One region of the Microbacterium sp. NPDC056736 genome, then DNA from elsewhere that is predicted to be linked to it. Evidence: predicted binding sites of a transcription regulator. Region 1 holds the regulator's gene; the other holds the start of a gene.
What was found. Region 1 encodes HrcA, which represses chaperone genes, less so after heat shock. Its sites were predicted from a motif close to TTNGCACTCGNNNNNNNCGAGTGCNAA; they were not measured.

Region 1 (7,012 bases):
GTCGGTCGGGCCGGGCTCGTCCATCCACTGCACGTGCAGGGCCTCCATCGCACCCTCGTCCACGAGGAGGATCGCGATGTCGGCGTCGGGGCTGACGTGCAGCTCCGCGAGGTGGTGCTCCATGAGCCGCAGCAGCACGGTCTCGTCGACGGCGATGCCGGACTCGTTGCCGATCTCGATGGTCATGCGCGTCCTCGCTTCGGAAGGTGGTCGCGCGGTCCGCCGTGGCGGACCGTCGCGGCCCGGCGCTCCGCGCGATTGGCGAACTCGGATGCCTCGTCGCGCTCCCTCCGCGCGGCGAGCCGGCGCTCGTCGTACTCGCTGTAGGCGTCGACGATGCGGCCGACGAGCGTGTGACGCACCACGTCCTGGCTGGTGAGGTACGAGAAGTGGATGTCGTCCACCTCGTTCAGCACCCGCGTCACCAGCCGCAGGCCGGAGGCGCCCTGCGGCAGGTCGATCTGCGTGATGTCGCCGGTGACGACCATGCGCGTTCCGAACCCGAGGCGGGTCAGGAACATCTTCATCTGCTCGGGCGTGGTGTTCTGCGCCTCGTCGAGCACGACGAAGGAGTCGTTCAGCGTGCGGCCGCGCATGTACGCCAGCGGCGCGACCTCGATCGTGCCCGTCGCCATGAGCTTGGGCACCAGCTCGGGGTCCATCATCTCGTTGAGCGCGTCGTACAGCGGGCGCAGGTAGGGGTCGATCTTGTCGGTCAGCGTTCCCGGGAGGAATCCCAGGCGCTCCCCCGCCTCGACGGCCGGGCGCGTGAGGATGATGCGGCTCACCTCTTTGCGCTGCAGAGCCTGGACGGCCTTCGCCATGGCGAGATACGTCTTGCCGGTGCCGGCGGGGCCGATGCCGAACACGATCGTGTGCTCGTCGATCGCGTCGACGTAGGCCTTCTGGCCGAGCGTCTTGGGCCGGATGATCTTGCCGCGCGACGACAGGATCGCCTCTCCGAGCACCTCCGACGGACGCGGCCCGCCCTCGGTGCGCAGGATGCGGTTCGACGAAGCGACGTCCTCCTCGCCCAGCGCGTGGCCGGCCTTGGTCATCGTGAGCAGCTCGTCGACGAGGGAGCGCGCCGCGGCGACCGCTCCGGCCTCGCCGGTCAGGGTGATCTCGTTGCCGCGCACGTGCACGTCGACATCGGGGTGCTCCCGCTCGACCACGCGGAGCAGGCGGTCCTGCGGGCCGAGCAGCTGGACCATGGCCACGCCATCGGCCCAGACGCGTTCGACGGTGGTGGCGCGCTCGCGCGCGTCGTGATCAGCAGGTTGGTCAGGCACCTACGCTCTTCTCTTCGAGGCCTCCCGCGAGCACGTGGGCGTGCACGTGGAAGACGGTCTGGCCCGCGTTGGGGCCGGTGTTGAAGACCAGCCGGAAGTCGCCGTCCGCGTGTTCGGCGGCGAGCTTGTTGGCCAGGCCCACGAGTTCCGCCATCAGGTCGGGGTCGCCGGCGGCGAGCTCGACGACGTTCCGGTAGTCCTCGCTCTTGGGGATCACCAGCAGGTGCACGGGCGCCTGCGGGTGGATGTCGCGGATCGCGAACGCGTTCTCGGTCTCTGCGATGATCTCGGACGGGATCTCCCCGTTGTGGATGCGCGTGAAGATCGAGGGTTCGCTCATGCGGCAAGTCTAGCGACGGGGCCCTGCCACCGGCTCGGGCGCCGATCGACCGGTGCGCCATGCCGGCCCGGCGCACGGCCCACCCTTCACCACCGTCCCAGCGCCGCGCTGACGACGGCCAGGGCGGCCGGGCCCGCGGTGGAGGTGCGCAGGACGGTGTCGCCCAGGCGCACGGCCCGGGCGCCCGCGGCGGTGAGGACGTCCAGCTCCTCGGGGGCGATGCCGCCCTCGGGGCCGACGACGAGGACGATGTCGCGCTCCTCCCCCTCGCCCACCCGCAGGGCGCTCAGGGGCTCCGTCGCCGTCGGCTCCAGGATCAGGACGACGGATGCCTCCGCCCGGCGTGCCAGCTGAGCGGTGGTCGTCAGCTCCGCGACGTCCGGGAGCCACGCGCGGTGAGCCTGCTTCGCGGCCTCGCGGACGATCGTGGCCCATCGCGCCCGCCCCTTCGACGCCTTCGCCGCGTCCCAGCGCGACACACTCCGGGCGGCCTGCCACGGCACGATCTCGTCCACGCCCAACTCGGTCGCCGCCTGCACGGCGAGCTCGTCGCGGTCTCCCTTGGCCAGCGCCTGCACGAGCACGACCCGTGGTCGCGGTGCGGGGGCATCCGTCCGCTCGCGGACCCGGACGACGACCTCGCGCGGCGCGACGGCCTCGACCTCGCCGGTCAGCCACGCACCCCTCCCGTCGCCGACGGTGACACCCTCGCCGACGCGGACACGGCGCACGGTGGCGGCGTGATGCGCCTCGGGGCCGGTCAAGGTCACGGTCCTCCCGGGCGAGAGCCCAGCGGCGTCGTCGACGAGGAAGTGCAGCGGCATGGCTCAGCCGTTCCGGAAGCGGTCGCGCAGCTTGGCGAACAGTCCCTGGTGGAACTCCGCGAGCCGGGGACCTGGGGCCTTCGTGCGCTTGGCGAACTCCTCGATCAGGGCGCGCTCCTTGTGGTCCAGCCGTGTCGGGGTCACCACGTGCACGCCGACCTTGAGATCGCCCCGCTGCGAGCCGCGCAGCGGGGTGATGCCGCGCCCCTTGATCGTCAGGATGTCGCCGGCCTGCACGCCGGGGCGCACCTCGAGCTCGACCGGGCCGTCCAGCGACTGGATCGTCGTGGTCGTGCCGAGGATCGCGTCGGGCATCGACACCTCGAGGGTCGCCAGCAGGTCGTCGCCGTCACGGCTGAACACCTCGTGGGGCGACACCGTCACCTCGATGTACAGGTCGCCGTTCGGGCCGCCGGCGGGGCCGACCTCGCCCGAGCCGGGCAGCTGCAGGCGCAGGCCGGTCTCGACGCCGGCGGGGATGTCGAGGGACACGGTGCGGCGCGCGCGCACACGCCCCTGCCCCTGGCACGTCGCGCAGGGGTACGGGATCGTGGTGCCGTAGCCCTGGCACACGTTGCACGGCTGCGACGTCACGACGTTGCCCAGCAGGCTCCGCACCTGACGCTGGACGTTGCCCGTGCCGTGGCAGATGTCGCACGTCACGGGGCTGGTGCCGGGCTGGCAGCACGACCCCTGGCAGGTCTCGCACAGCACGGCGGTGTCGACGTCGATGTCGCGGTGGGCGCCGAACACCACGTCCCCGAGCTCCAGGGTGACGCGCACGAGGGCGTCCTGCCCGCGCTCGCGCCGCGACCGCGGCCGGCCGCCGCGCGTGCCCCCGGCCGCGCCGAAGAAGGTCTCGAAGATGTCGTTGAACCCGCCGAACCCGCCGGCGCCGCCGAACGGAGAATCGGCGCCGCCCATGTCGTAGCGGGCGCGCTGCTCGGGGTCGCTGAGCACGTCGTAGGCGTGCGTGACGAGCTTGAACCTCTCGGCCGCGTCCTCGCCGGGGTTCACGTCCGGGTGGAGCTGGCGCGCGAGCTTGCGGTAGGCCTTCTTGATCTCGTCGGGGGTGGCCTCGCGCGAAACGCCGAGGACCTCGTAGTGGTCAGCCACTTTCGCCTTCCTGCCGCGGCGGCGCCGCGGGATCGTGGGTACGCGTCCGCGTCAGCGGGAGCTGTCGTCCTGCTCGAGCATGCGCGTGAGGTAGCGCGCGACGGCACGGACCGCCGCGAGGTTCGAGGGGTAGTCCATGCGGGTGGGGCCGAGCACGCCGACACGCGCGAGCGAGCCGGTGGCATCGTAATCGCTGGCGACGACGGATGCCTCGGCCAGGCCGAACGGCTCGTTCTCGCGTCCGATGCTGGCGGCGAGCCCCTGCTCGTCGGCCACCATCTCGCCCATGAGCCGCAGCAGCGTCACCTGCTCCTCGATCGCCTCGAGGAGCGGATAGATGCTGCCGCGGAAGTCCGACTCGCTGCGCGCGAGATTGGCGCTGCCGGCCATCACGAGCCTGTCCTGGCGGAACTCCTCGAGCTCCTCGGCGACCGCACGCACGATCTCGTCGGTGGCGCGCTCGTGGGCGGGGGCTTGCGGGGCCTGCGCCTCCAGGCGGTCGGCGATGCGCTGCAGCCCCTCCCGGACGGGCCGGCCCACCAGCAGCGTGCCGAGCTCGGCGCGGATGCGCGCGAGGTCGGCCTCGTCGAACTCGTCGCCCACGAAGGCGAGCCGCTGCGAGACCCGGCCGGTGTCGGTGACGACGATGACGAGCATGCGCCCGGCGCTGAGCTGCACGAGCTCGACGTGCGTGACGGTGGCGCGGGCGAACGACGGGTACTGCACGATCGCGACCTGGCCCGTGAGCTGCGTGAGTGCGCGCACCGTGCGCACGAGCACGTCGTCGAGGTCTCCGGGGCCGTCGAGGAACGAGGCGATCGCGGACCGCTGCGCCGGCGAGAGCGGCCGCAGCTCCGCCAGATGGTCGACGAACACCCGATACCCCTTGTCGGTCGGCACGCGGCCGGACGACGTGTGCGGGGCGGCGATGAGCTCCTCGTCTTCGAGCAGGGCCATGTCGTTGCGGATGGTCGCCGCAGAGACGCCGAAGGCGTGCCGCTCGACGATCGCCTTGCTGCCGACCGGCTCGCGCGTGTCGACGTAGTCCTGGACGATCGCCCGCAGCACCTGGAGACCGCGCTCGCTGACCATCACGCCTCCTCACGCCCGATCTGGCACTCGCATGACTGGAGTGCCAATTCTATCCGATGAGCCCGTCACGATCGCTGAGCGACGCCGCGTCCGCAGATGTCCGCGCGGCTCCGCCCCGGCACGCCCCGGCGCGGCCGCCTCACGGCGTCAGCGCCCGGACGACGGCGTCGGCCAGGAGCCGCCCGCGTCGGGTGAGCACGACACGGCCCCGGAGCGCGTCCCGCCCCTCGATCAGGCCGTCGGCGATCAGCGCGGCCACCGCGTGCCGACCCTCGCCCAGCAGCTCGTCGACGGGCATCCCCTCGCGGATGCGGGTGCGCAGCAGAACGCTCTCCAGACCGCGGGCGGCGGCATCCGGGATCTCCCGTCCCGCCGCGGGCGACTCGCCGGCCGCGAGGCGCTGGGCGTAGGCCGCCGGGTGCTTGACGTTCCAGAAGCGCACGCCGTTGACGTGGCTGTGGGCGCCGGGGCCGAAGCCCCACCAGTCGGTGCCCGTCCAGTACGCCAGGTTGTGCCGGGAGCGGTGCTCGGGGCCGCGGGACCAGTTCGACACCTCGTACCAGTCGAAGCCGGCGACGGACAGCAGGTCGTCGGCGAGCTCGTACATGTCGGCCTGCAGGTCGTCGTCGGGCGCGGCGACCTCGCCGCGGCGGATCTGACGGGCGAGCTTGGTGCCATCCTCGATGATCAGCGCGTAGGCCGAGATGTGGTCGGGCTCCAGCGCGACGGCCGTCGCGAGCGAGCTGCGCCAGTCGTCGAGCGTCTCGCCCGGTGCGCCGTAGATGAGGTCGACGCTGACGTCGAGTCCCGCCTCGCGTGCGGCCGACACGGCGGTGCGCACGTTGTCGGGGTCGTGGGTGCGGTCGAGCGCTGCCAGGACGCGGGGGACGGCGGACTGCATGCCGATCGACATCCGGGTGACCCCCGCTGCCGCCAGCTCGGCCGCCACCGCCGGCGACACCGTGTCGGGATTGGCCTCGACGGTGATCTCCGCGTCGTCCCGGAGCCCGAACGCCTTGCGCACCCCGTCGAGCATGCGCGCGAGATCCCCCGGCGGCAGCAGCGTGGGCGTGCCTCCGCCGAAGAAGACCGTCGATGCGGGCCGGGTGCCGCCGGCGCGCTCGAGGACGCTCCGGGCGAGGCCGATCTCGCGCAGGAGCGTGTCGGCGTACTGGTCCTGGCGTGCCCCGCGCAGCTCGGACGACGTGTAGGTGTTGAAGTCGCAGTACCCGCACCGCACGCGGCAGAAGGGCACGTGCAGGTACACGCCGAAGTCGGTGGCCTGATCGATGCGGATGCCGGCCGGCAGCGAGCCGTCCGCCGGAACGGGCTCGCCGAGAGGAAGAGCGGAGCCCATCAGCGCCTCACGCGGGGGTGGTGTACAGCGGCGAGATCGCGCGCAGATAGCGCGTGAACAGCTCACGCCGGCGGCGCCTGGTCAGCGCGGGCAGCATCCGGTACAGCAGCGCGTGCGGGGCGTCGAACGCGCGCACGGTGAACCACACCTCGTCCTTGTCGTTCCAGTCCAGCATGAACGACTCCTCGCCGCTGACCACCGAGTCGCCGACCGTGCCCAGGGCGAAGCCGACGCGCCGGGGCTCCTCGATGGCGAAGATCACCCGGAGCTCGGCATCCGCCCGAAGCCCCTTCACACGGCCCGCGACGCGGATCGTCGTGCCGGGCCCCACGTACGGGGTGCCGTCGGCGTCGAAGCGCTGCTCCGACTCGGTGCGGCTCGGCGCGACCGGGTTGCCCTCGGCGTCGAAGCTCACGCCCGAGTACATCGGCCCGGAAGCCGGGCGGACGTCGGTCACCTCGAGTCCGGCGCCGCGCTGGGCGGTCCACGACAGCAGCGCATCGCTCGCGGCGTGGAAGCGGGCCTCGCCGCTGCCGATGCGCCACGACTGCTCCGCGGGGATGCTGCGCTCCGGCGGGAAGTGCATCAGATCGGCCGCCTGCGTCGCCCCGACGGCGGCGTAGTCGACGGTGTCGTCACGGAAGGTCCCTCGACGCATGAGGACCAGCCTACTTGGCGCCCTTGGTCTCGACGTCACCCGAGAGCGCGGCGATGAACGCCTCCTGGGGGACCTCCACGCGCCCGACCATCTTCATGCGCTTCTTGCCCTCCTTCTGCTTCTCGAGGAGCTTGCGCTTGCGCGAGATGTCACCGCCGTAGCACTTCGCCAGGACGTCCTTGCGCATGGCGCGGATGTTCTCGCGCGCGATGATGCGGGCGCCGATGGCGGCCTGGATCGGCACCTCGAACTGCTGCCGCGGGATGAGCTTGCGCAGGCGCTCGGTCATCATGGTGCCGTACGCGTACGCCTTCTCGCGGTGCACGATCGAGC
Region 2 (7,012 bases), on a different contig from region 1:
AGCGTCGCCCCTGCGTCGGCGAGTGCGCGGAAGACGTCCCAGAGCTCGGCGCGCAGCAGCGGGTCCAGGCCCACCGTCGGCTCGTCCAGCACGAGGAGCTCCGGCGCGCCGAGCATCGCCACACCGAGCGAGACCCGCGTCTCCTGGCCGCCGCTGAGGGAGTCGATGGTCTGGTCGCGCTGGTCGGCGAGCCCGACCTGCTCGATGACGCGGTCGACGTCCGAGCGGTGGGCGCCGACGAGCCGGGCGAAGTACCGCATGTTCTGCCGGATGGTGAGGTCGCCGTAGACCGACGCCGCCTGCGTGTCGTACGACACCCGCCGGCGCAGCGCCGCCGATCCGGCCGGCTCCCCCAGCACGGTGACGGTGCCGCCCTCGACCTTCTGCACGCCCACGATCGCGCGCATCAGTGTGGTCTTGCCGCAGCCGGACGGTCCCAGAAGGCCCGTGATCTCTCCACGCGGAACTTCGAGATGAAGGTCCCTGAAGACCTCGGTGGTGCCGCGCCTCACGTGCAGCCCGCGCACCGTGACGGCATCCGCTGCAGGCATATTCATCACGTGTGAACAGTGACCCCGCGGCGCCACGCCGTCAAGAGGTCCGGAGACGCAGGCCCGGAGTCCGGGCACCGCGTCCGGGGACGGGCAGCCGTAGGGTGGGCGCCATGCACACACGCAACCAGGCCAGGCTGCAGGTGGTGGCCGGTCCGATGTTCGCCGGCAAGTCCGAGGAGCTGCTGCGGCGGGTCCGCCGCGCGCGCATCGCCGGGCTGTCGGTCGAGGTGCTCAGCCATGCGCTCGACGATCGGCGCGGCGAGGGTCAGGTCAGCTCCCATTCGGGACTCAGCGTGGCGTCGAGGCCGGTCGCCGACGTCGCCGGGCTCGTGTCCGCCGTGCGCGGCAGGGACCTGGATCTCGTCGCCGTCGACGAGGCGCAGTTCTTCGGTCCCGAGCTCGTCGGCGCCGTGGACGGGCTGGTCGCCGACGGCGTGGACGTCGTGGTGTCGGGCCTGTGCGTCACGTTCGACGGGGAGCCCTTCGAGCCCCTCCCGTCGCTGATGGCGATCGCCGAGGACGTGATCAAGCTGACCGCGGTGTGCGCCGTGTGCGGGGAGGACGCCGCATTCCATCAGCGGATCTCGGCAGCGGATGCCGGTGACGCCAGGATCCCGACCCTCGCGCAGATCGGCGGCATCGAGTCCTATCAGGCCCGCTGCCGCCGGCATTTCACCGGCCGCGGGAGCCGGTGAACGAGGGCCGCAGTGCCAGGATGAGGCATGACCTTTGGGCTGGCGCGCGATGTGATGCGCCCGACCGACTCGCCGCGCGCCGACCGCGTCACCTATGTCGAGCTCTTCTTCGACCTCGTCTTCGTGTTCGCCCTGACGCAGCTGTCGAGCTATCTCGCCGAGCAGCAGAATCCGGCGGGCCTGCTCGAGGGCGTGATCATGGTGTGCGCCCTGTGGTGGGCGTGGGTCTCGACCACGTGGGTCACGAACTGGCTCGACCCCGTCGCGCTGCCCGTGCGCGGCGTCGTGATCGGCCTCGCCTTCGTGGCCCTGGTGATGAGCGTGGCGATCGCGGAGGCGTTCGGCGAGCGGGCGTGGGCATTCGCCCTCGCCTACGTCGTGCTGCAGATCGGCCGCACGGCGTTCATCGTGTGGGCGACGCGTCGCCATGACCGCCAGGTGTCGCACGACTTCACGCTGGTGCTGGTCTGGACGGCTGTGGCCGCGGGCCTGTGGATCGCCGGGGCACTGCTGCCGCTGTGGTGGCAGCTGCCGCTCTGGGCGGCCGCCCTCGCCGTGGAGCTCCTCGGCACCATCCTCGGCTTCCCCGTCCCCGGACGCGGCCGCGTGCTCATCGGCGCCTGGGACCTCTCCGGGCCCCATATCGCCGAGCGCACGGCCCTGTTCGTCCTCATCGCCCTGGGCGAGGGGCTCCTGGTCACCGGGTTCGCCTTCGTGGCGAAGGAGTCATCGGCCGAGTCCATCATCGCCATGGCGGCGGCGTTCGCCGCCGCGGCCGCCATCTGGTGGATCTACTTCGATCACGGCGAGCGCTTGGGCTCGGAGGCGATCGAGGCGGCCGACGAGCCCGGCCGCCTCGCGCGGACGGCGTATACCTGGATCCACCTCGCCATCATCGGCGGGATCGTCGCGCTGAGCGTGGGCGACAAGGAGGCCCTCGCCCATCCGCGGGCAGCCGGCTTCGCGCCCACGGTCGCCGTGCTGCTGGGCCCGCTGCTGTTCCTGATCGGCTGCGTCCTCTTCCGGCGCGTGCTCGAGCAGCGGTGGGCGCGTGCCCAGCTCGCGGGCATCGCGGCGCTGCTGGTCGTCGGCGCGGTGGCGCTGGCCTCGGGCGGGATCGGTGCGCTGTGGCTCACCGTCGCCGCCTCCGTCGTGCTCGCCGGAGTCGCCGCGGGCGAGACGCTCGATCGCGTCCGCCGCGGCCGCCGCAGCGGAGGCTGAGCGGGCCCGGACCGGCTGCTGCGGCCTCGCTCCCGGGCCGTGCGGAAAGACGGGATGCCCCGTCCCCGGCGTGGGGACGAGGCATCCGTCGATCGTGCGCGGCTCAGCCGGTCACTGCTCGATGGGCTGCGGCGCGTCCGAGGTGGACTCGTGCGCCTGGATGGTGGGCGACGACCCCTCGGTCGTCACCTCGACCTTGCGCGGCTTCGCCTTCTCGCTGACGGGGATCGTGACGCTCAGCACGCCGTTGTTGTAGCTGGCGGAGATGCTGTCGGTGTCGATCCCCTGGCCGAGGTTGAGCTGCCGCAGGAAGCTCGCGGCCTCGCGCTCACGGGTGATCCACTTGACGTCTTCGCCGCTGTGGAGGGTGCGCTCGGCGCGGATGGTCAGGAGCTGGCCGTCCACGTCGATGTCGACGGATCCCGGGTCGATGCCCGGCAGATCGGCGGTCAGGACGTAGTGGTCGCCATCGCGGTACAGGTCCATCGGCATGCGGCGCGGGCCGCGTCGCGTGTCGAAGAGACTCGACGCCAGACGATCGAGATCACGGAACGGGTCATACGTAGCCATGGTTGTCTCCTCTCGTTCTTGGAGTTGAGTCGAGTCGACTCAACTAATCACAGATTAGCACTCGAGGGGTGCGAGTGCTAGGTCCGCTGTTCGCCGTGAACGAACGCGTCAGCACTCGATGACGTTGACCGCGAGCCCGCCCTCGCTCGTCTCCTTGTACTTGTGCGACATGTCGATCCCCGTCTGCCGCATCGTCTCGACCACCGCATCGAGCGAGACGTAGTGCGAGCCGTCGCCGCGCAGCGCGAGCCGCGCCGCAGTGACGGCGGTGGACGCCGCGATCGCGTTGCGCTCGATGCACGGAATCTGCACCAGCCCGCCGACCGGGTCGCAGGTGAGGCCGAGATGGTGCTCCATCGCGATCTCGGCCGCGTTCTCGATCTGGCGGTTGGTGCCGCCCATCACGGCGGTGAGCCCGCCGGCGGCCATCGCGCACGCCGACCCGACCTCCGCCTGGCAGCCGCCCTCGGCCCCCGAGATCGACGCGTTCGCCTTGAAGAGAGAGCCGAGCGCCGTCGCGGTGAGGAGATACCGACGGATGCCGCGGCGACGGTTCGCCTCGGCGACCTCGCGCTCGTCCCACCCGGCGACCGCCTCGGGCGCGGCGGCATGCCCGTGGTAGCCGAGGAGGGCGCTGCCGACGAGCTCGCTGTACGGGGTGACCGCGTTGCCGGCGCCGAGCCCCGAATCGGCGAGGAAGCGCCACCAGTACATCGCCACGGCGGGCACGATCCCCGCGGCGCCGTTCGTGGGCGCGGTCACCACGCGGCCACCGGCGGCGTTCTCCTCGTTGACCGCGAGCGCGAAGGCACCGAGCCACTCCCCCGGGAGTTCGCGGCGACCGTCCGCTTCCGCCGTCTCGAGCTGTGCGCGGATGGCAGCGGCACGCCGCTTCACGCCCAGCATGCCCGGCAGCACGCCGTCGGCGCGCAGACCGGCCTCGACGCAGGCGGCCATCGCATCCCAGATGGCGTCCAGCCCCTCGGCGACCTGCTCCTCGCTGCGAAGCGCCGTCTCGTTGAGGCGGGCGGCCTCGGCGATCGTGAGGCCCCGCTCATCGCACAGCGCCAGCAGCTGCTCGGCGCTGTCGAAATCCATCGGGTACACAGACGCCGACGCAGTGGCGCCCGCGCCGGTCGACGGGTCACCCTCGCGGCGGATGAATCCGCCTCCGACCGAGTAGTACGTCTCGCGGGCGATGAGGCCGGCACCGGACACCGGCTCGATCTCGACCGTCGCGGCGGACGCGCCGGTCTCGCGGATGCCGGGACCGCTCAGCGCGCGTGCCGGGCCGTCGTCAGCGGATGCCCACGCCTCCAGCGTCATCGCGTTCGGGTGCGCGGGCAGCCTGGTCCGCGGCGCGAAGACGACGTCGTCGCGCCGGAACGGCACGGCGTGGACGCCCGCGACGGCGAGCGTCTCGCCGTCGGGCCATCCGCTCCACGCCGCACGGACGGCATCCGGATCCACCGTCTCGGGTTCGTGTCCCTGCAGGCCTGCGACCACCGCGTCCGGCGTGCCGTGGCCGATGCCGGTCGCGCCGAGCGAGCCGTAGAGCGTGCAGGTGACCCGCCGCACGCGGGGCAGCGCACCGGAGGCGCGCAGCCGCACGGCGAAGTCGTGGGCCGCCCGCATGGGGCCGACCGTGTGGGAGCTCGAGGGTCCTACGCCGATGGAGAACAGCTCGAACGCCGAGACGTAGGCGCTCATCGCCACCAGGCTAAAGCACGCCCCGTGCGATCTGCAGGGCGTTACCGAGTCGATAGGAGCACGATGCGCGCATCACGGCGATTCCGCGAGGCAGTCTGTCGACTCACGCCGAAGGCCGGAACGAGACGAGCCCCACCGTGTTGCCCTCGGAGTCCTTCACGAAGGCCTGCCACTCGTCGTGCCCGGCGGGCCCGAGCGTGTCGTCGGTGTGCGTGAAGATGACGTGCGGGGGCGAGACCACGTCCGCGCGACCCCCGAGCCGCTCGAGTGCCCTGTCGACGTCGTCGACGCGGAGGTAGAGGAGAGACGGTGGGGCCGCGCGATCGAGCAGGAGTCGCACCCCGTCGAGGTCGAAGAAGAGGAGCCCGGGCGGATCGAAGACAGCGGTTGCAGGCGCTTCGAGCAGTGCGGAGTAGAAGGCCGCAGCACGCTCGAGATCCTCGGCGTGCTGCGCGACCTGCACGAGTCTCATGGCGTCATTGTGGCCCGCCCGTACGCGACGTGCCAGGCCGCACGCAACCCCCCTCGCGCCGGAGCGAATCGGGGAGTATTCAGGAGGGAATCGACCTCTGGAGGTGGACCATGCTGTTCGTCATCTATCTGATCCTGCTCATCGGCGGGATGGTGCTGTTGGGGATCTCGTTCTCGCTGCCGATCCTCTCGGCACCGGCGTTCGTGCTCGGCGTGCTGATCGTCTGCGGCGCGGTCGCGGTGCCGATCACGGCAGGGATCTTCGAGCAGCGGAGGTAGCGCGCGCCGTCTCCGCCGGGGCGCGTCGACGTACGCTGGGTTTCTTCCGCGAAGGGGGCTGCGATGTCCGTCCACGATGAGCACGTACCCGCACACCGGGTGCCCGGGCCCGGCGAGCCGGACATCCCGGAGATCGAACTCGACGAGACCATCGCTCCTCGGCCCGAGGAGGAGGCCGCCGACCTGCTGCGGGCGGAGCCGGACGTGGCGGATCACCGCGACAGCGCGCACGATGACCGAACACAGTCGTGACCGTGGGGTCCTGATGGTGACGCCCGGCTTACTCCGGCGCGTACTTGAACGACAGCTGGATCCGGGTGCGGAACAGCAGCGCGCCGTCGTCGCCGACCACGACGTCCTGTTTCGTGACCTCCGCCACGCGCAGGTCGTGGAGCGACCCGGACGCTGTGGTGATCGCTTCTCGGGCCGCCTCCTCCCACGAGGACGCACTCGTGCCGACGACATCGATCACTCGATACACGCTCATCTCGACCTCCATCGCTCGATGCGGACAGGTCCATGATGATGGCGCACACGCCCAGAGGGAAGGGGCCCCAGGATCAGCGCGACGTCGTTTCCGGCTGCGGGCCGGGATCGTCCCCATCATGAGGTCGACGGGGAGACGATCGCGCCGCCTTCGTTGCGCCTCGCCGGGCCTTCGTAGGCGCGCGCCTATCGTGATGTCATGTGGAGAGTCCTGGCGCTGACGACATCGCTGCTCCTGCTGACCGGATGCGCCGCCGTTCCCGCGGATCCCCAAGGCACATTGGATCGCGTGTCGGGCGGCACCCTGAACGTCGGCGTGTCCCCCAACGGGGACTTCACCTCCGTCACCGGAGACGCGGTGGCCGGCTCAGAGGCTGCGCTTGTCGAGTCGTTCGCCGAGACGGTCGACGCGGAGATCGAGTGGACGGTCGGCTCCGAAGAGGCACTGGTGCGGGCGCTGGAGCGGGAGGATGTCGATCTCGTGATCGGCGGGCTGACTGATGCCACGCCGTGGGCGGACAAAGCGGGCGTGACGAGGCCGTACGGCGAGTTCACCGACGAGGACGGGAAGAGGCACAAGCTCGTGATGCTGGTCCCGATGGGCGAGAACGCGTTCCTCACCAGCCTCGAGACCTTCCTCACGCACGAGGCTGCGAGGTTGCGATGAGCATCAGCTTCGGCAGGACCAAGCTGCCTGAGAAGCAGGTCCAGGTCCTGCATCGGGCCATCCGGCTCGAGTGGATCACGATCGGCTTTCTCGCCGTCAGTGTCATCCTCGTGTTCCTCGTGCTCGGCAACTCGCAGGCGATGAAGGCCGCCTGGCTCGAAGACCTGCTGTCATTCATCCCTCCGATCGCTTTCCTCATCGCGGTACGGATCAACCGGAGGCCACCCACTCCCGACCATCCCTACGGCTTTCACCGGTCGGTGGGGGTCGGGCACCTCGTGGCCGCGGTGGCGCTCACAGGGATGGGAACCTTCCTCATCATCGATTCGGGTACGGGGCTCCTCCGCGGCGAGCACCCG

Region 2: ACFRAL_RS13460 (Hsp20/alpha crystallin family protein) is a predicted target of HrcA. The motif match lies at 3,095-3,121, and genes of this name have one in related genera.

What each region holds. Positions count from the first base shown of each region.
Region 1 is NZ_JBHTZE010000002.1:449,519-456,530, forward strand. Features, by position in the region: gene ybeY (rRNA maturation RNase YbeY) at 1-186, opposite strand, end outside; gene ACFRAL_RS06655 (PhoH family protein) at 183-1,214, opposite strand; gene ACFRAL_RS06660 (HIT domain-containing protein) at 1,285-1,632, opposite strand; gene ACFRAL_RS06665 (16S rRNA (uracil(1498)-N(3))-methyltransferase) at 1,719-2,456, opposite strand; gene dnaJ (molecular chaperone DnaJ) at 2,460-3,572, opposite strand; gene hrcA (heat-inducible transcriptional repressor HrcA) at 3,624-4,664, opposite strand; gene hemW (radical SAM family heme chaperone HemW) at 4,804-6,021, opposite strand; gene ACFRAL_RS06685 (DUF1990 family protein) at 6,029-6,679, opposite strand; gene lepA (translation elongation factor 4) at 6,690-7,012, opposite strand, start outside.
Region 2 is NZ_JBHTZE010000006.1:190,650-197,661, forward strand. Features, by position in the region: gene ACFRAL_RS13445 (ABC transporter ATP-binding protein) at 1-557, opposite strand, end outside; gene ACFRAL_RS13450 (thymidine kinase) at 665-1,249, shown strand; gene ACFRAL_RS13455 (low temperature requirement protein A) at 1,277-2,470, shown strand; gene ACFRAL_RS13460 (Hsp20/alpha crystallin family protein) at 2,582-3,040, opposite strand; gene ACFRAL_RS13465 (L-serine ammonia-lyase, iron-sulfur-dependent, subunit alpha) at 3,149-4,750, opposite strand; gene ACFRAL_RS13470 (methylmalonyl-CoA epimerase) at 4,854-5,222, opposite strand; gene ACFRAL_RS13475 (hypothetical protein) at 5,333-5,500, shown strand; gene ACFRAL_RS13480 (hypothetical protein) at 5,564-5,752, shown strand; gene ACFRAL_RS13485 (dodecin family protein) at 5,781-5,987, opposite strand; gene ACFRAL_RS13490 (hypothetical protein) at 6,186-6,653, shown strand; gene ACFRAL_RS13495 (cation diffusion facilitator family transporter) at 6,650-7,012, shown strand, end outside.